3 regions of the Paenibacillus mucilaginosus 3016 genome follow, and region 3 is predicted to be linked to each of the others. Evidence: a T-box and tRNA genes for the amino acid it is inferred to sense, from the RefSeq annotation. Region 3 holds a T-box; the other regions hold tRNA genes.

Region 1 (5,335 bases), 1.7 Mb from region 3:
TCCGCCTCTGGGTGCTTCAGGGACACAACAAAGAAGAGATTTACGTGCTGGCTCATGATGATGCGAGGACAGATCTAGTCGCCGATTACTCGGATGCCGAGAAGATCGGCATGTCGGAGGAGGGAGTGTGGAACAGCATCGCCAACATGTTCCGTTCCCAAGGGGACGAACTTCGCGCGAAGCTTAAAGCGCTGCATGTTCCTGACGCTGAAGCCGAGCGGCTGGAGCAAGAACTGGACGATGGCAAAATCGTCCTGCTGGCCACCGGCGGCCGGTAATCCCGATACGGCTCCACCGGGAATGAAGATTTGCCGAACCACAGGCAAATCTTTTTGGTGTCGGAGACAGGCATCGGGGCTAATCAAGTAATGGGAAGAGTGGAGTGGTCCGATTGCCGCAAAGCCGTTTTTTTCGGATCAGTCTCGGGGTGATCCTGATTCTGATCATTCTGAATCTGTTCATCCGGGTCAGCTTTCTCTTCTCTCCACTGTACGCCATCGCCCGAACGATCCTGATCCCTTTCATTATCTCCGGCTTCTGCTACTATCTTCTGCGTCCGCTGGTCCATCTCCTGGAGTCCCGCGGAATCCGCAGACCGTCAGCCACCCTGGTCCTGTACATATTTCTGGCTGATGTAGCGGCTCTGCTGGTGGTGGGCCTCGGCCCCATGCTTCAGAGTCAGACGAGCCTCTTCGTCCAGAACATCCCTGAACTGCTCGAGGGACTCACGGCCCAGATGGAGAAAATGGAGAGAACCCGCTGGTTGTCCGGTTACTTTACCAGTGATTCATTGAACTTGTCCGCCAAGCTGTCGGAGTGGATCAGTACGACCATGAACGTCGCTACGGACTATCTCACCAATGCGCTTGGTGTCATGACCAGTACGCTGCTGATTATCACAGCGATTCCAATCATTCTGTATTATCTGCTCTCCGATGGTCCCAAAGCGATGGATGCCTTCCTCGAGCTCTTTCCGGAGAGGTACCAGCCGCCCGTCCGCGATATGCTGGATGATATGGATAAGGTCCTCAGTGAGTTTATGATTGGCCGGATCCTCGTCTGCATTGTAGTGGGAGCCATGCTCTACATCGGTTTTCTGATCATCTCTCTGCCCTATCCATTGCTGCTCGCCACCTTTGCGATGATTATGAACTTCATACCATTCATCGGGCCGCTGATCGGCCTTGTTCCCTGTCTCATGATCGCCTTTACAGAGTCATCCGGGATGGCGTTATGGGTGCTGCTGATCTTTATCATCGCCAAAATGGCGGATAACAGCCTGGTCTCTCCCCAAGTGTTCGGCAAGCGGATGGATCTTCACCCCCTCACGGTCGTCATCCTGCTGTTGGTTTCTGCAGAGACCGCCGGCATCTTTGGAATGCTGTTGTCCATACCGGTGTATATGGTCCTTAAGATCATCTGGCTTCGCTTCAAGCCAACCTTGCACGTATAAATATCAATCATCCCCAGGAGGAGATAACAATGACACTCATGAACAACCAGCCTCAGCAGGCCAACAAAAGGCTTAAAGATAGGGTAGCCCTGGTTACGGGGGGCGGCTCCGGAATCGGGCGCGCCGCGGCGATACGAATGGCCGAGCAGGGTGCCAAGGTCGTGATCCTTGGCAGGGATAAGGAAGAGCTTCTTGAGGTGGAAAAGCATATCAAGGATCAAGGCGGAGAAGCTTGCAGCCTGAAGGCGGATATCTCCATTCCGGAGCAGATGGAAAAAAGCTTGAAAGACGCTGCCGACAAGTGGGGGCGCCTGGATATCGTCTTTGCCAATGCGGGAATCAACGGGGTTCTGACCTCTATCGAAGCTATGGAGGTAAAAGAATGGCAGCAGGTGGTGGATATTAACCTGAAGGGGACGTTCCTTACGGTCAAATACGCCATCCCTTATCTCAAAGAGAATGGCGGCAGTATCATCATCACCAGCTCCATTAATGGAAACCGGGTCTTCTCCAACTTCGGGTTCAGTGCTTACAGCACCACCAAGGCCGGACAGGTCGCCTTCATGAAGATGGCCGCCTTGGAATTGGCCAAGTTCAAAATCCGCGTAAATGCCATTTGTCCCGGTGCCATCTCCACCAACATCGACGAGAACACCAAACGAAAGCCGGAAGTAGAAGAAATTCGGATTCCGATCGAATTTCCTGAAGGAGACCAGCCGTTGAAACAAGCCTCCGGTTCTTCTGAACAGGTAGCGGATCTCGTATTGTTCCTGGCCTCGAATGAATCTTCACATATCACCGGAACTGAAATTTATATTGATGGAGCCGAGTCTTTACTGCACGGGTAGTAACAGTACCTTCGCACTCCTCGTAAAAGATAAAAGAAAGAACCCTGGTAAGCGAAAAGCCTACGAGGGTTCTTCCTTTACTATGAAGCGGGTGATGGGAATCGAACCCACGCTACCAGCTTGGAAGGCTGGAGTTCTACCATTGAACTACACCCGCAAAGATGGTCGGGACGACACGATTTGAACATGCGACCCCCTGGTCCCAAACCAGGTGCTCTACCAAGCTGAGCTACGTCCCGAGAAAACATGAAATAATGGCGTTCCCTGAGAGATTCGAACTCCCGACCTTTTGATTCGTAGTCAAACGCTCTATCCAGCTGAGCTAAGGGAACATAATGGAGCGGAAGACGGGAATCGAACCCGCGACCCTCGCCTTGGCAAGGCGATGCTCTACCGCTGAGCCACTTCCGCAAAACTTATGGTGCGCGTAGAGGGACTTGAACCCCCACGGTCGCCCGCCAGATCCTAAGTCTGGTGCGTCTGCCAATTCCGCCATACGCGCAAGTACTCTAAAATGAAACTGCCTCTGACTTTAGAGTGTTGATGGTGAGCCATGTAGGACTCGAACCTACGACACCCTGATTAAAAGTCAGGTGCTCTACCGACTGAGCTAATGGCTCAAACTGAATGGCTGGGGATCTAGGATTCGAACCTAGGCATGACGGAGTCAAAGTCCGTTGCCTTACCGCTTGGCTAATCCCCAATAAAAAGTTGGCAGGGGCAGCAGGAATCGAACCCACACCAAAGGTTTTGGAGACCTTTGTTCTACCTTTAAACTATGCCCCTATATTGGTTGCGGGGGCAGGATTTGAACCTGCGGCCTTCGGGTTATGAGCCCGACGAGCTACCGGGCTGCTCCACCCCGCGATAGTTGGTGAACGCTGACGGGATCGAACCGCCGACCCTTACCCTGTCAAGGTAATGCTCTCCCAGCTGAGCTAAGCGTTCATCTATGGTGACCCGTAGGGGATTCGAACCCCTGTTACCTCCGTGAAAGGGAGGTGTCTTAACCCCTTGACCAACGGGCCTTGCTTGTAAATGGGCCCTAGTGGACTCGAACCACCGACCTCACCCTTATCAGGGGTGCGCTCTAACCAGCTGAGCTAAGGGCCCTCATAAATTCTCATTGATACCTTTTCCCCACTTAAGCGGGACCGCTTGGCGACGTTCTACTCTCCCAGGACCCTGCGGTCCAAGTACCATCGACGCTGGAAGGCTTAACGTTCGTGTTCGGGATGGGTACGCGTGGTTCCCTTCCGCCATCATCACCAAACGGTTGTTCAAGGCTTGCACCTTGAAAACTGGATACGAAACTGCTAGCTGAAGACCTAACATCTATATTACTGCCGCCGCTTCCTTGCGGAAGCTTGTGGATAAGCCCTCGACCGATTAGTATTCGTCAGCTCCACGCGTTGCCGCGCTTCCACCCCGAACCTATCAACCTCGTCGTCTACAAGGGGTCTTACATACTGGGAAATCTCATCTTGAGGGGGGCTTCACGCTTAGATGCTTTCAGCGCTTATCCCGTCCGTACTTGGCTATCCAGCCGTGCTCCTGGCGGAACAACTGGTACACCAGCGGTACGTCCATCCCGGTCCTCTCGTACTAAGGACAGCTCCTCTCAAATTTCCTGCGCCCGCGACAGATAGGGACCGAACTGTCTCACGACGTTCTGAACCCAGCTCGCGTACCGCTTTAATGGGCGAACAGCCCAACCCTTGGGACCTACTTCAGCCCCAGGATGCGATGAGCCGACATCGAGGTGCCAAACCTCCCCGTCGATGTGGACTCTTGGGGGAGATAAGCCTGTTATCCCCAGGGTAGCTTTTATCCGTTGAGCGATGGCCCTTCCATTCGGTACCACCGGATCACTAAGCCCGACTTTCGTCCCTGCTCGACCTGTTTGTCTCGCAGTCAAGCTCCCTTATGCCTTTGCACTCTTCGAATGATTTCCAACCATTCTGAGGGAACCTTGGGGCGCCTCCGTTACGCTTTAGGAGGCGACCGCCCCAGTCAAACTGCCCACCTGACACTGTCCCCGTACCGGATCACGGTACCAGGTTAGAACTCCGATACGATCAGGGTGGTATCCCAACGGCGCCTCCACCCAAGCTGGCGCTCAGGCTTCTCAGGCTCCCACCTATCCTGTACAGATCGTACCAAAGTCCAATATCAAGCTGCAGTAAAGCTCCATGGGGTCTTTCCGTCTTGTCGCGGGTAACCTGCATCTTCACAGGTATTAAAATTTCACCGGATCTCTCGTCGAGACAGCGCCCAAGTCGTTACGCCATTCGTGCGGGTCAGAATTTACCTGACAAGGAATTTCGCTACCTTAGGACCGTTATAGTTACGGCCGCCGTTTACTGGGGCTTCGGTTCACAGCTTCGGATTGCTCCTAACCGCTCCCCTTAACCTTCCAGCACCGGGCAGGCGTCAGCCCGTATACTTCGCCTTGCGGCTTCGCACAGACCTGTGTTTTTGCTAAACAGTCGCTTGGGCCTTTTCACTGCGGCCCCCTCGGGCTATTCACCCTACCGAGGCACCCCTTCTCCCGAAGTTACGGGGTCATTTTGCCGAGTTCCTTAACGAGAGTTCTTCCGCGCGCCTTAGCATGCTCTGCTCGCCTACCTGTGTCGGTTTGCGGTACGGGCACCTTCTCCCTGGCTAGAGGCTTTTCTTGGCAGCCTGAACTCATGACCTTCGGTACTTAAATTTCCCTCCCCATCACAGCTTAGCCTTACGATGTGCGGATTTGCCTACACATCAGCCTTACTGCTTGGACGAGCATCCATCAGCTCGCGTCACTATCCTTCTGCGTCACCCCATTGCTCATAACGGTTCACGGTGGTACAGGAATTTCAACCTGTTGTCCTTCGACTACGCCTTTCGGCCTCGCCTTAGGTCCCGACTTACCCTGAGCGGACGAGCCTTCCTCAGGAACCCTTAGGCTTTCGGCGGATCAGATTCTCACTGATCTTTTCGTTACTCATACCGGCATTCTCACTTGTATGCAGTCCAGCTGTCCTCACGATCA
Region 2 (5,335 bases), 120 kb from region 3:
AAAAGCGGCTGGCTCTACTTTCTGACCTGCGGCCCGGGGGCGATGCTCGGCTCCTATGTCACGCAGTTCGTAGACGCCTCATCCTTCCAGCTCAGCTTCGGCATCTTCATGCTTCTCATGGCCATTCTGCTGATTCTGAGAGATGCCATGAAGCCAATCAATATCCAATGGTCTATTAAACGTACCTATACGGACGGACAAGGCCAAACCTTCCAGTACGGCTACAGTGTCCTGCCTGCCCTCTGTATCGGACTTGCCGTCGGGTTCATTTCGGGGCTGTTCGGCATCGGCGGCGGATCACTGTTCGTACCGGCTATGGTGCTGCTCTTCCGTTATCCGCCCCATGTGGCCACAGCGACATCCATGTTTGTCATCCTGCTTTCCTCGATCCTCGGCAGTTTAACTCATCTGGGACTCGGCGAGGTCAATCTGTGGATGGTTGCCGGTCTGGCCCCGACCGCCATTGTGGGCGGCTGGCTGGGTGCGCTCATCGCAAGCCGTCTCAGCTCACGTAAGCTGATGTGGGTGCTACGGATAACGTTCATCCTCGTCGCCATCAAAATGATCTGGGAGGGACTCACCTCCCCCTAGGCAACCCCTTTGGGACATGGCAGCTTGCAAGGTCATCCGGTTCAGCATAATCCCCCCTGGTCCAAACCAAACTAAGGCAGAGGAATATTACTGCAGTCAAAGGGAGGAGGGAACATCATGAACCGGACGCTGCCGGCCATAACCGCTGCATTCCTGTTAGGCGGATCGCTGCTTCTCAGCTCCTGCGCCCCAGCCGCTCCTAAATCAGCCGCTCCCCTTACGGAGTCCCCTGCAGCGGAGCCTCCAAGAGATGAGGAATTCATGCCCAAGAGCGCGAATGCCGGAAATGCCCCTACCGTCATCCTTCCTCCGGCTGCATTGAATCCCTCGCCAACTATAACTCCAACTCTGCCTACACCCGTACCTCAGTCGTTATCTGCACCTGCACCGGTCATTCCTCCTGCGGCACCCATCCCGCGTACCAAGGCGAAGCCCAAGAGTCAACCCACCGCCCCAACAAAGCCGGCCAAAGAAACGGTATCCGTTCGTCAGCAGCTAACGTTGTCCCAGCTCACCCGCAAGTACCCGAACCTGCTTGTGCGCAGAGGACCGACCTCCTCCAAAAAGGCTGCACTCACCTTCGACGATGCTCCTGATGACCGCTACACGGAGCAGGTCCTGGACACCCTTGCCGCCTCTGGGGTTAAGGCTACCTTTTTCGTGCTGGGCTCTCAGGCTTCCAAATATCCTGATGTGGTCAGACGTATGGCAAGAGAGGGTCATGTTATCGGCAGCCATTCGTATCAGCATGCTCTCTTTCCCAAGCTGACTGATGAACGTTTCCATTCTCAGATTGAAGATACGGAGCAGACGCTGCTGAAACTGGTAGGCTACAAACCGAGGCTGCTTCGCCCTCCCTACGGTGAGATTACGGAGAGCCAGCTGCTGTGGGCAGGCGAGCGCGGCCTGAAGATCGTGAACTGGAATGTGGATTCTCTGGATTGGAAACAGCTGGGGAAGGAGCAGGTGACGGCCAACATACTTCGTGGAGTGGAAGCCGGTTCGATCATCCTGCAGCACTCCGGCGGCGGACCCGGACAAGATCTCAGCGGAACCGTTGCTGCCCTGCCCGGTGTCATTGCCTCCCTTCGCGCCCAAGGCTATCAGCTTGTGACCCTTCCGGAACTTCTGCAGGTCTCCAAGCAGCTGAAGTAGCGCCTATATAAAAAAAGAACTCCCTTAAACAAAGGAGTTCTTTCCGCTTGCTCACATTGCAGCCCGAACCTAGCTTCAGCTCGTTCTACGCCTGGACGGCCTTCAACCATGCATCTGCAATAAGCGCATGCCCGGCAGGGGAAGGATGAACTCCATCCGGTGCCCAATAATCCGGAGCTGTCTGTGCACTCGCGGCAGCAAACAGGCCGTCCAAGGGAACGTACAGCGTTTGAAACTCGCTGGCCAACCGCCGTACCACCTGGATCTTAGGGTCAAGGTCCTCTCTCCAACTCCTCCGGTCTTCAGGCACCGGAAGAACGAAGGGCTCCACCAAAATAATCTTAGCGTTCAGCTGCTCCTTGGTCTGCAGGATCAAACGGTGGTAACGCTCAGCGAACTCTTCCGTTGACGTTGGATCGTCCCGGTCATACCGCCGCCAGGTATCATTAATCCCTATGTAGATGGAAACCCATGTAGGCTTGAGATCAATACAATCCTCCTGCCACCGGTCCAGCAGATTAACCACCCGGTTTCCTCCGATTCCCCTGTTCAGGAATCGAACTTCCTTTTGCGGATACAAGTGCCCAAAGCGAGCGGCCGCCATTAAGGCGTATCCTACGCCGAGGTCATGTCCGTTCTGTCTGTTCCTTCCACAGTCCGTAATGCTGTCCCCTTGAAAAAGGACCACCGCTCCATCTTCGATCTTCGTCATGCCGACTTCTCCTCCCTATCGGTCACCAATCATATCCAATTGCGCACACTATCTGTACCTCAAAGATACTAGAAAGGGAAGGTCTTTGTATATCCGCAAAATAAACAAAAAAGCTTAGAAGACCTGAAGTCTTCTAAGCTTTTGCTTTGATGCCGGTAGAGGGACTCGAACCCACACGGTTTCCCTCACGATTTTGAGTCGCGCGCGTCTGCCAATTCCGCCATACCGGCTAGTGGCGTGCCCTAAGAGATTCGAACTCCTGACCTTTTGATTCGTAGTCAAACGCTCTATCCAGCTGAGCTAAGGGCACATGCTATAAAACAATTGGAGTGGTGCCGAAGACCAGACTTGAACTGGTACGGTGGTCACCCACCGCAGGATTTTAAGTCCTGTGCGTCTGCCGATTCCGCCACTCCGGCGAACAAAAAATGGAGGCGCCACCCAGACTCGAACTGGGGGTAAAGCTTTTGCAGAGCTCTGCCTTACCACTTGGCTATGGCGCCTCAGTACTAAAATGGAGCGGAAGACGGGAATCGAACCCGCGACCCTCGCCTTGGCAAGGCGATGCTCTACCGCTGAGCCACTTCCGCATAATAAAACTGGGGATCTAGGATTCGAACCTAGGCATGACGGAGTCAAAGTCCGTTGCCTTACCGCTTGGCTAATCCCCAATGCTTGAATTCTTTTTTAAAAGATATGGGGCGGTCGAAGGGAATTGAACCCTCGAATGCCGGATCCACAAACCGGTGCGTTAACCACTTCGCCACGACCGCCATGGCAAGAAAACAGGGGCAGCAGGAATCGAACCCACACCAAAGGTTTTGGAGACCTTTGTTCTACCTTTAAACTATGCCCCTATAAAAACTGGTGGAGGCTGATGGATTCGAACCACCGAACTCGTACGAGAACAGATTTACAGTCTGCTGCGTTTGGCCACTTCGCTAAGCCTCCATATGAAATTGCATGGTGCCGCCGAGAGGACTTGAACCCCCAACCTACTGATTACAAGTCAGTTGCTCTACCAATTGAGCTACAGCGGCGTAATGGTGGCTCGGGACGGAATCGAACCGCCGACACGAGGATTTTCAGTCCTCTGCTCTACCAACTGAGCTACCGAGCCTTCTGAAAAAACATAATAACATTATAGCTTACTCTGAACGAAAAGTAAATGGCGGAGCCGACGGGATTCGAACCCGCGGTCTCCTGCGTGACAGGCAGGCATGTTAGGCCTCTACACCACGGCTCCACACTAAGTAAATTGGTTGCGGGGGCAGGATTTGAACCTGCGGCCTTCGGGTTATGAGCCCGACGAGCTACCGGGCTGCTCCACCCCGCGTCAGTAAAAAGTCTTTATGGTGGAGGCTGACGGGATCGAACCGCCGACCCTCTGCTTGTAAGGCAGATGCTCTCCCAGCTGAGCTAAGCCTCCATGGGATAAAATGACCCGTAGGGGATTCGAACCCCTGTTACCTCCGTGAAAGGGAGGTGTCTTAACCCCTTGACCAACGGGCCAAACCAGTAATAAGTGCATTAATCTAAAAATAAATCTACGGAGAGAGAGGGATTCGAACCCTCGAGACGCTTGTGACGCCTACACGATTTCCAATCGTGCTCCTTCGGCCAGCTCGGACACCTCTCCAAGATATGGCTCCCCGAACAGGACTCGAACCTGTGACAACTCGATTAACAGTCGAGTGCTCTACCAACTGAGCTATCAGGGAATACTGAGAGCTTGGCGACGTTCTACTCTCCCAGGACCCTGCGGTCCAAGTACCATCGACGCTGGAAGGCTTAACGTTCGTGTTCGGGATGGGTACGCGTGGTTCCCTTCCGCCATCATCACCAAACGGTTGTTCAAGGCTTGCACCTTGAAAACTGGAAACGAAACAGCGCTCGGGCATATCTTTTTGCGCTCCGTTATGCTTCGCATAAAGGTCGCTTTCAAAAAGATATCTCCTCGCTTACTAGCTAAAGATCAAACATCTATATTACTGCCGCCGCTTCCCTCAGGAAGCTTGTGGATAAGCCCTCGACCGATTAGTATTCGTCAGCTCCACGCGTTGCCGCGCTTCCACCCCGAACCTATCAACCTCGTCGTCTACAAGGGGTCTTACATACTGGGAAATCTCATCTTGAGGGGGGCTTCACGCTTAGATGCTTTCAGCGCTTATCCCGTCCGTACTTGGCTATCCAGCCGTGCTCCTGGCGGAACAACTGGTACACCAGCGGTACGTCCATCCCGGTCCTCTCGTACTAAGGACAGCTCCTCTCAAATTTCCTGCGCCCGCGACAGATAGGGACCGAACTGTCTCACGACGTTCTGAACCCAGCTCGCGTACCGCTTTAATGGGCGAACAGCCCAACCCTTGGGACCTACTTCAGCCCCAGGATGCGATGAGCCGACATCGAGGTGCCAAACCTCCCCGTCGATGTGGACTCTTGGGGGAGATAAGCCTGTTATCCCCAGGGTAGCTTTTATCCGTTGAGCGATGGCCCTTCCATTCGGTACCACCGGATCACTAAGCCCGACTTTCGTCCCTGCTCGACCTGTTTGTCTCGCAGTCAAGCTCCCTTATGCCTTTGCACTCTTCGAATGATTTCCAACCATTCTGAGGGAACCTTGGGGCGCCTCCGTTACGCTTTAGGAGGCGACCGCCCCAGTCAAACTGCCCACCTGACACTGTCCCCGTACCGGATCACGGTACCAGGTTAGAACTCCGATACGATCAGGGTGGTATCCCAACGGCGCCTCCACCCAAGCTGGCGCTCAGGCTTCTCAGGCTCCCACCTATCCTGTACAGATCGTACCAAAGTCCAATATCAAGCTGCAGTAAAGCTCCATGGGGTCTTTCCGTCTTGTCGCGGGTAACCTGCATC
Region 3 (5,335 bases):
GAGTTCCTGCGGCCCTGAGGGGGTGCGCAGGAGCTCGCGGCCGAGCTTTTTATCCCAAATGCTGTATACGTTGCTTCCAAGGGCGGGGCAGATCCGCACGATGAGCTGGTCGTTCTCCATCTCATACGCCGGTGTGCCTTCCCAGTCGATTCGGTTAATCATGGTGAGACTCCTTCGGTAAGGATGATGGACACGCACAGGGCGGTCAGGTTCCTATTGTAGCAGATGCCGGCCAAGAGCCAAAGCCCGGATCAGTTTCCAAATTCCGCATTCGGGTATACATACGGGGTTTTGGCGGGTTCCGCCTTCTCCACCTTCTCCACCTGCAGCTGCATGATGTCCATATCGTTGAACTTCGTCTTGCGTATCGTTCCCGTCACGGTTACCCAGCTGTCCGCCGCGAGCGTCTCGGCCCGGGCGTACTCGGCGAGCACGCCGAACGGGGCGGCATCGGCGGAGCAGCATTGGATCGAGAAGCGGCCGACGACGAACTGCTTCGGGGTCATCTCGTCCTGGCGGTAGACGAAGCCCGTCAACTGCAGCTTCCTGCCGACGAATTGGTCCAGATACAGGTCCAGGGTCGTCAGCGTCTCCATGTAGAGATCCTCGCGTATCGTGATCAGCTTCTGGTTGTAGAGCTCTTTGGCCTGCTTGGCGTAATGCTGGGTGAACTTGTCGGCAGGGAAGAGGGCGTCGAGCGCATCTCCTGTTCCGGCAGCGGGATCAGGGGCTGCAGGCGAAGCTGCACTGTCGGGTGTGCCTGTACCGGTTCCGGCGGACGGCGGTGCGGCTTCCGGAGACGGGGCGGGCAGTGCCGCCCGGTCGGCCCCCGCTTCAGCACGGCTCTCCTTGACGGCGCTGGCGCTGCTGAGGTTCATGCCCTTCTTGTCGGCCAGCGAGCTGCCCATAGAGGCGTCGGGGAGCAGGAACCCGAGCGCCAGCGGCAGAGCGAACAGTCCGTAGACCACCGTATTCTTGAGCAGGGAGCGGGAGGGGGTGTGGTCATGATCGCACCCGCAGTCCTCGGCGGAGCTGCCCCGGAACATCCGGATCGCAAGATAGAGCTGATAGGCCGCCACCGCATAGAGCACGAGGGCCGACCATTTCACGTAGTCCACCATCCGCGGGGCGATGTAGAGAAGGATGAGCTCGCTGCGGACCAGATAGGCGATATAGACGGCAAAGCCGAGAAGGATCAGCGTTTTGAGCAGATGATGAAGGCCAAGCGTTCGGGAAGACATTCGTTGGATTCGCTCCTTTGGTAGGGAATGGTGCCCCGGCGGTCCGCTACAGGATGAAGGCCTGGAAGGCCAGGGAGACGCCGAGGACAATGAAGGCCGTCAGGACGGACAAGAGCAGGACGAACCTCGCCCGGAAAGCCGAGAGAAGCATCAGCGTGCTCTTCATGTCGATCATCGGCCCGAACACGAGGAACGTGAGCAGGGACCCTGCCGAGAACGTCGTAGCGAAGGACGAGGCGACGAAGGCGTCCGAGGTGGAGCACAGCGACAGCACGAAGGCGAGCCCCATCATGAAGAGATGCGAGGAGAGCTCGCCCTGCCCGATCGACACCAGGCTTTCCCGGTCGAGCACGGTCTGGATCGCGGCCGTCAGGAAGGCGCCGAAGATGAGATATTTGCCCATATCGAAAAATTCGTCGGAAGCGTGCCCGAATACGGAGAGGGCGCGCATGATTCTGCTTCCGGAAGCAGGCGCCCCGTGAGCATGGTGATGGTCATGATGGTGGTCGTGATGATGGTCGTGGCCGTGGTGCCCCCTGTGGCTGTGCCCGTGGGAATGATGCGTGTGGCCGCAGCTTCCGTCTTCGCAGTGCCCGTGCGCATCAGGATTGTGGGCCTGTACGACGGCTGCGGCGCTGTCCGGAGGATGTCCCGCTGCCGAACGCAGCGGATTGCGCTTCACGAAGCGGTACACGAGCAGGCCGACGGCGGCGGCTGTGATGAAGGCCATCCCCATCCGGGAATAGGCGATCTCGGGGCGGCTGCGGAACGCCATATACGTCGACGCGTAGACCACCGGGTTGATGATGGGCCCGGCGAGGATGAAGACGACCGCCACGTAGGCGGGCATTCCCTTTTGCATCAGCCGCCGGATGACGGGGATCATGCCGCACTCGCACAGCGGGAAGATCAGCCCGAGCACGCAGGCGAACAGGATGCCGAGCACGGGGTTCTTCGGCGTGAAGCGGCGTACGGCCGCCTCGGAGACGAAGCGCTGCAGCAGGGCGGCGACGAATACGCCGAGCAGCACGAACGGCAGGGCTTCCAGGATGATGGAGATGAATAGGGTCTTGAAATTACCGAGCGCGTCCCCCGTCAGGAAGATCATGTCCGGCGCTTCCCGCTGCGTGAAGATGAGGATGAGCATCATAATGCAGAGCAGGGCCAGAATATTGGTCAGCCATCGTTGAATAAGAATAGGCAACGGTCATTTCTCCTTCTTTATCGTAATTATTATTATAGTCTATGTCCCAAAAAACGGATATAGGACAAAGCAGAGCCAATTCGGGAGTTGACATGGGAGGGCGTACTTCGGTACAATGACGCTTAATAAGCGATGACAGGAACAAGTAAGCGGAAGGGCGTTCTCCAGAGAGCCGGTGGGTGGTGCGAACCGGCGGGCGGCATCTGTCTGAATGGATCCTTGAGCTGACGGTTGAAGGTGCGCAGCGGGGCCGGGGCCCAGGCCATAGTTTCAAGAGCCGCTGTGATCAAGGTAGGCCGTTCCGGTTCGCTCCCCGTTACAGGAGCCTGAAGGTTCGCATACATCCTTCTGCTGCAGCTGCAGCGGTTGGGATACGCTTTTGCGGATAAATTAGGGTGGCACCACGGTCTCTCGTCCCTTGCGGCGGGAGGCCTTTTTGTATTTTCGGAAATTCAAAGGAGGATTCGTTTCCCATGTCCAAATTGAGGGTATTGTCGGGGATGCAGCCCAGCGGGCAGCTGACGCTCGGGAATTATATCGGGGCGCTCAAGAACTATGTCAAGCTCCAGCATACGCATGATTGTTACTTTATGGTGGTGGATCTGCACGCGATCACGGTCCCTCAGGATCCTGCGGCGCTCAGGGAGCAGTCGGAGTCCGTTGCGGCGGTCTACCTCGCGGCGGGCATTGACCCGAACACGGCTACCGTGTTCCTGCAGTCCAGCGTGAAGGCTCATGCGGAGCTGGGATGGCTCCTGACGACGCTCACGTATATGGGTGAGCTCGAGCGGATGACACAGTTCAAGGACAAGTCGGAAGGCAAGGAGTCGGTGGGCGCCGGACTGTTCACCTACCCTTCCCTGATGGCGGGAGACATCCTGCTCTACAACGCGGACCTTGTGCCTGTGGGCGAAGACCAGCGCCAGCACCTGGAGCTGACCCGAGACCTGGCGCACCGGTTCAATACGCGCTTCAGCGAGACGTTCAAAATCCCGCAGGGGTATATCCCTGAGGTGGGAGCCCGGATCATGTCGCTCGACGATGCGTCGAAGAAGATGAGCAAGAGCAGCCCGAACGCGGGCAGCTACATCGCCCTGCTCGATGCGCCGGATGTCATCCGCAAGAAGATCTCACGCGCGGTGACCGACTCCGGGCGCGAGGTCAAGTACGACCCGCAGAACAAGCCGGAGGTCAGCAACCTGATCTCGATCTACACGCAGTGCACCGATCTCTCCATTGCGGAGGTTGAAGCGAAGTACGAAGGCCAAGGCTACGGTCCGTTCAAAAAGGACCTGGCGGAAGCCGTCGTCGGCCTGCTCGAGCCGATCCAGCAGCGCTACCGCGAGATCCGCGAGTCCGGCGAGCTGCATGACATCCTGCGCAGCGGGCGGGACCGTGCCGAGGCGGCTGCTGAGGCCACGATCCGCGAAGTGAAGCAGAAGATGGGCTTCGTGCAGCTGTAAGGCGACGCAAGCAAGCGAAAGCCCGTCCACCGGGTAAGGTGGACGGGCTTTTGCGGGTTAAGGCCCAGGCGCCGGAAGTGCGCTCATCCGAGGGCGGCCTCCGGAGGGCCCTGGCGAACAGCCGCGAGTCCGCAGGCTGCCATGACATCCTGTGCAGCGGGCGGGACTTGTACCGCATCCGAAGGCTTCCGGCGGACTCAATGCAACCCTGGGAGCCGAAAACAGGCTTTATTGGATTAAGGGCTATGAAAGGGCTATGAAGCCCGCCATAAGGGCCGGTCACCAGGCTTAAAAGGGTCAGGCAGAGTTTGTCTGCCTTCTTTGCACACCTCCGAGGCCTGGGTTCGGGCCCATCCTTCCGACGCAATTGCGAAATAGAGGAACCTGGATGCCTTATTCGGAACTTTCCCGTCATTTCCCGCTAAATAGCGGAACTCAGATGCCTTATCGGCCCCAGATCCATAGAAAAGAGGCCTCCTTCCATCAAATAGCGAACCTTAGTTCCTCTATTTGAAAAAAGAGCCCTCAGGCGAAGCACATAGCGCATCAGAGTTCCGTTATTTCTTTTAGGCCCACCCAAGCGGCACTTGGTCTGTTGCAAGGTTGTCTCAAGAAGCGAAGCGGCCTGTCCATGAGGACGGGCTATTCGTGTTTATTCCTGCTGCTCGCTGCGTTTGCGCTGCTTGGCCTTGACAATGAAGCCGGCCCCGATGAAGAAGAACGAGATGACAGAGAAGAGAACGGCCATCCCCGTGCTGCCTGTGGCCATGCCATATGAGATTGCTGCGAGAAGCGCCGTGCCGACGACGGCCCACAGCAGGGCTAGTCCTTTGTTCATGCGGTATCCACCCGCCTTTCCGAGTAACATTTGAAACTCACGAAGTTTTTTCAAAAGTTGCGTATAGTTCCGGGCATGAGGCACATAATAACTTTGCAAGCTTGCAACTACACAAAGACATCATTCAATTGAAAGGAGTGCTGGAACATGGGTGCAGGTCAATCCCGTAATAGCAACGTTTTGGTAGTACCACAAGCTTCTCAAGCATTGGATCAATTGAAGTATGAGGTCGCTCAAGAACTTGGGATTCAAATCCCGCAAGACGGTTACTATGGCTACATGGCTACTCGCGACACTGGCGCAATCGGTGGTCACATCACACGCCGTCTGGTCCAAATCGCTGAGCAAGCTCTTGCCGGCGGCCAACGTTAATCTCGAGTTCATCGGGATCAGCGGATTCATCAATGGAAGCTCAAGGAGAAATCCTTGAGCTTTTTTGACATATCTGAATAGTAAAATTCGCTTAAGCCCGTTCCATTGAAGGGAACGGCACAGGCGTCTCCATTGTACCATATTGTGAACACGCCCACGAGCCGGATTTATCAATAAACGCCGGCCCGGAGCTTCTTGCCAAGATTGGTTTCGCTGA

The links. A T-box is a leader RNA that pairs with one kind of tRNA and senses whether it is charged. The one in region 3 lies ahead of trpS (tryptophan--tRNA ligase), so its partner is inferred to be a tRNA-Trp.
Region 1: it has a tRNA-Trp gene. The T-box ahead of trpS (tryptophan--tRNA ligase) is inferred to sense a tRNA for this amino acid. The anticodon was not compared.
Region 2: it has a tRNA-Trp gene. The T-box ahead of trpS (tryptophan--tRNA ligase) is inferred to sense a tRNA for this amino acid. The anticodon was not compared.

What each region holds. Positions count from the first base shown of each region.
Region 1 is NC_016935.1:8,255,446-8,260,780, forward strand. Features, by position in the region: gene PM3016_RS34350 (YflT domain-containing protein) at 1-278, shown strand, start outside; gene PM3016_RS34355 (AI-2E family transporter) at 383-1,453, shown strand; gene PM3016_RS34360 (SDR family oxidoreductase) at 1,483-2,301, shown strand; tRNA gene PM3016_RS34365 (tRNA-Gly) at 2,388-2,458, opposite strand; tRNA gene PM3016_RS34370 (tRNA-Pro) at 2,464-2,540, opposite strand; tRNA gene PM3016_RS34375 (tRNA-Arg) at 2,557-2,633, opposite strand; tRNA gene PM3016_RS34380 (tRNA-Gly) at 2,638-2,712, opposite strand; tRNA gene PM3016_RS34385 (tRNA-Leu) at 2,721-2,803, opposite strand; tRNA gene PM3016_RS34390 (tRNA-Lys) at 2,846-2,921, opposite strand; tRNA gene PM3016_RS34395 (tRNA-Gln) at 2,930-3,004, opposite strand; tRNA gene PM3016_RS34400 (tRNA-Trp) at 3,014-3,087, opposite strand; tRNA gene PM3016_RS34405 (tRNA-Met) at 3,092-3,168, opposite strand; tRNA gene PM3016_RS34410 (tRNA-Val) at 3,174-3,249, opposite strand; tRNA gene PM3016_RS34415 (tRNA-Glu) at 3,255-3,329, opposite strand; tRNA gene PM3016_RS34420 (tRNA-Ile) at 3,341-3,414, opposite strand; rRNA gene rrf (5S ribosomal RNA) at 3,458-3,574, opposite strand; rRNA gene PM3016_RS34430 (23S ribosomal RNA) at 3,671-5,335, opposite strand, start outside.
Region 2 is NC_016935.1:1,078,470-1,083,804, reverse strand. Features, by position in the region: gene PM3016_RS04885 (sulfite exporter TauE/SafE family protein) at 1-591, shown strand, start outside; gene PM3016_RS04880 (polysaccharide deacetylase family protein) at 709-1,746, shown strand; gene PM3016_RS04875 (SGNH/GDSL hydrolase family protein) at 1,832-2,458, opposite strand; tRNA gene PM3016_RS04870 (tRNA-Leu) at 2,609-2,688, opposite strand; tRNA gene PM3016_RS04865 (tRNA-Arg) at 2,692-2,768, opposite strand; tRNA gene PM3016_RS04860 (tRNA-Leu) at 2,789-2,877, opposite strand; tRNA gene PM3016_RS04855 (tRNA-Cys) at 2,888-2,961, opposite strand; tRNA gene PM3016_RS04850 (tRNA-Gly) at 2,974-3,048, opposite strand; tRNA gene PM3016_RS04845 (tRNA-Gln) at 3,058-3,129, opposite strand; tRNA gene PM3016_RS04840 (tRNA-His) at 3,156-3,231, opposite strand; tRNA gene PM3016_RS04835 (tRNA-Trp) at 3,245-3,315, opposite strand; tRNA gene PM3016_RS04830 (tRNA-Tyr) at 3,324-3,409, opposite strand; tRNA gene PM3016_RS04825 (tRNA-Thr) at 3,423-3,498, opposite strand; tRNA gene PM3016_RS04820 (tRNA-Phe) at 3,503-3,578, opposite strand; tRNA gene PM3016_RS04815 (tRNA-Asp) at 3,628-3,704, opposite strand; tRNA gene PM3016_RS04810 (tRNA-Met) at 3,718-3,794, opposite strand; tRNA gene PM3016_RS04805 (tRNA-Val) at 3,812-3,887, opposite strand; tRNA gene PM3016_RS04800 (tRNA-Glu) at 3,899-3,970, opposite strand; tRNA gene PM3016_RS04795 (tRNA-Ser) at 4,009-4,097, opposite strand; tRNA gene PM3016_RS04790 (tRNA-Asn) at 4,104-4,179, opposite strand; rRNA gene rrf (5S ribosomal RNA) at 4,189-4,305, opposite strand; rRNA gene PM3016_RS04780 (23S ribosomal RNA) at 4,476-5,335, opposite strand, start outside.
Region 3 is NC_016935.1:1,195,703-1,201,037, forward strand. Features, by position in the region: gene PM3016_RS05425 (aldose 1-epimerase) at 1-162, opposite strand, end outside; gene PM3016_RS05430 (TIGR03943 family putative permease subunit) at 252-1,241, opposite strand; gene PM3016_RS05435 (permease) at 1,288-2,445, opposite strand; T-box leader at 2,569-2,867, shown strand; gene trpS (tryptophan--tRNA ligase) at 2,919-3,908, shown strand; gene PM3016_RS05450 (DUF5325 family protein) at 4,561-4,746, opposite strand; gene PM3016_RS05455 (alpha/beta-type small acid-soluble spore protein) at 4,894-5,118, shown strand; gene PM3016_RS05460 (metal-dependent hydrolase) at 5,289-5,335, opposite strand, start outside.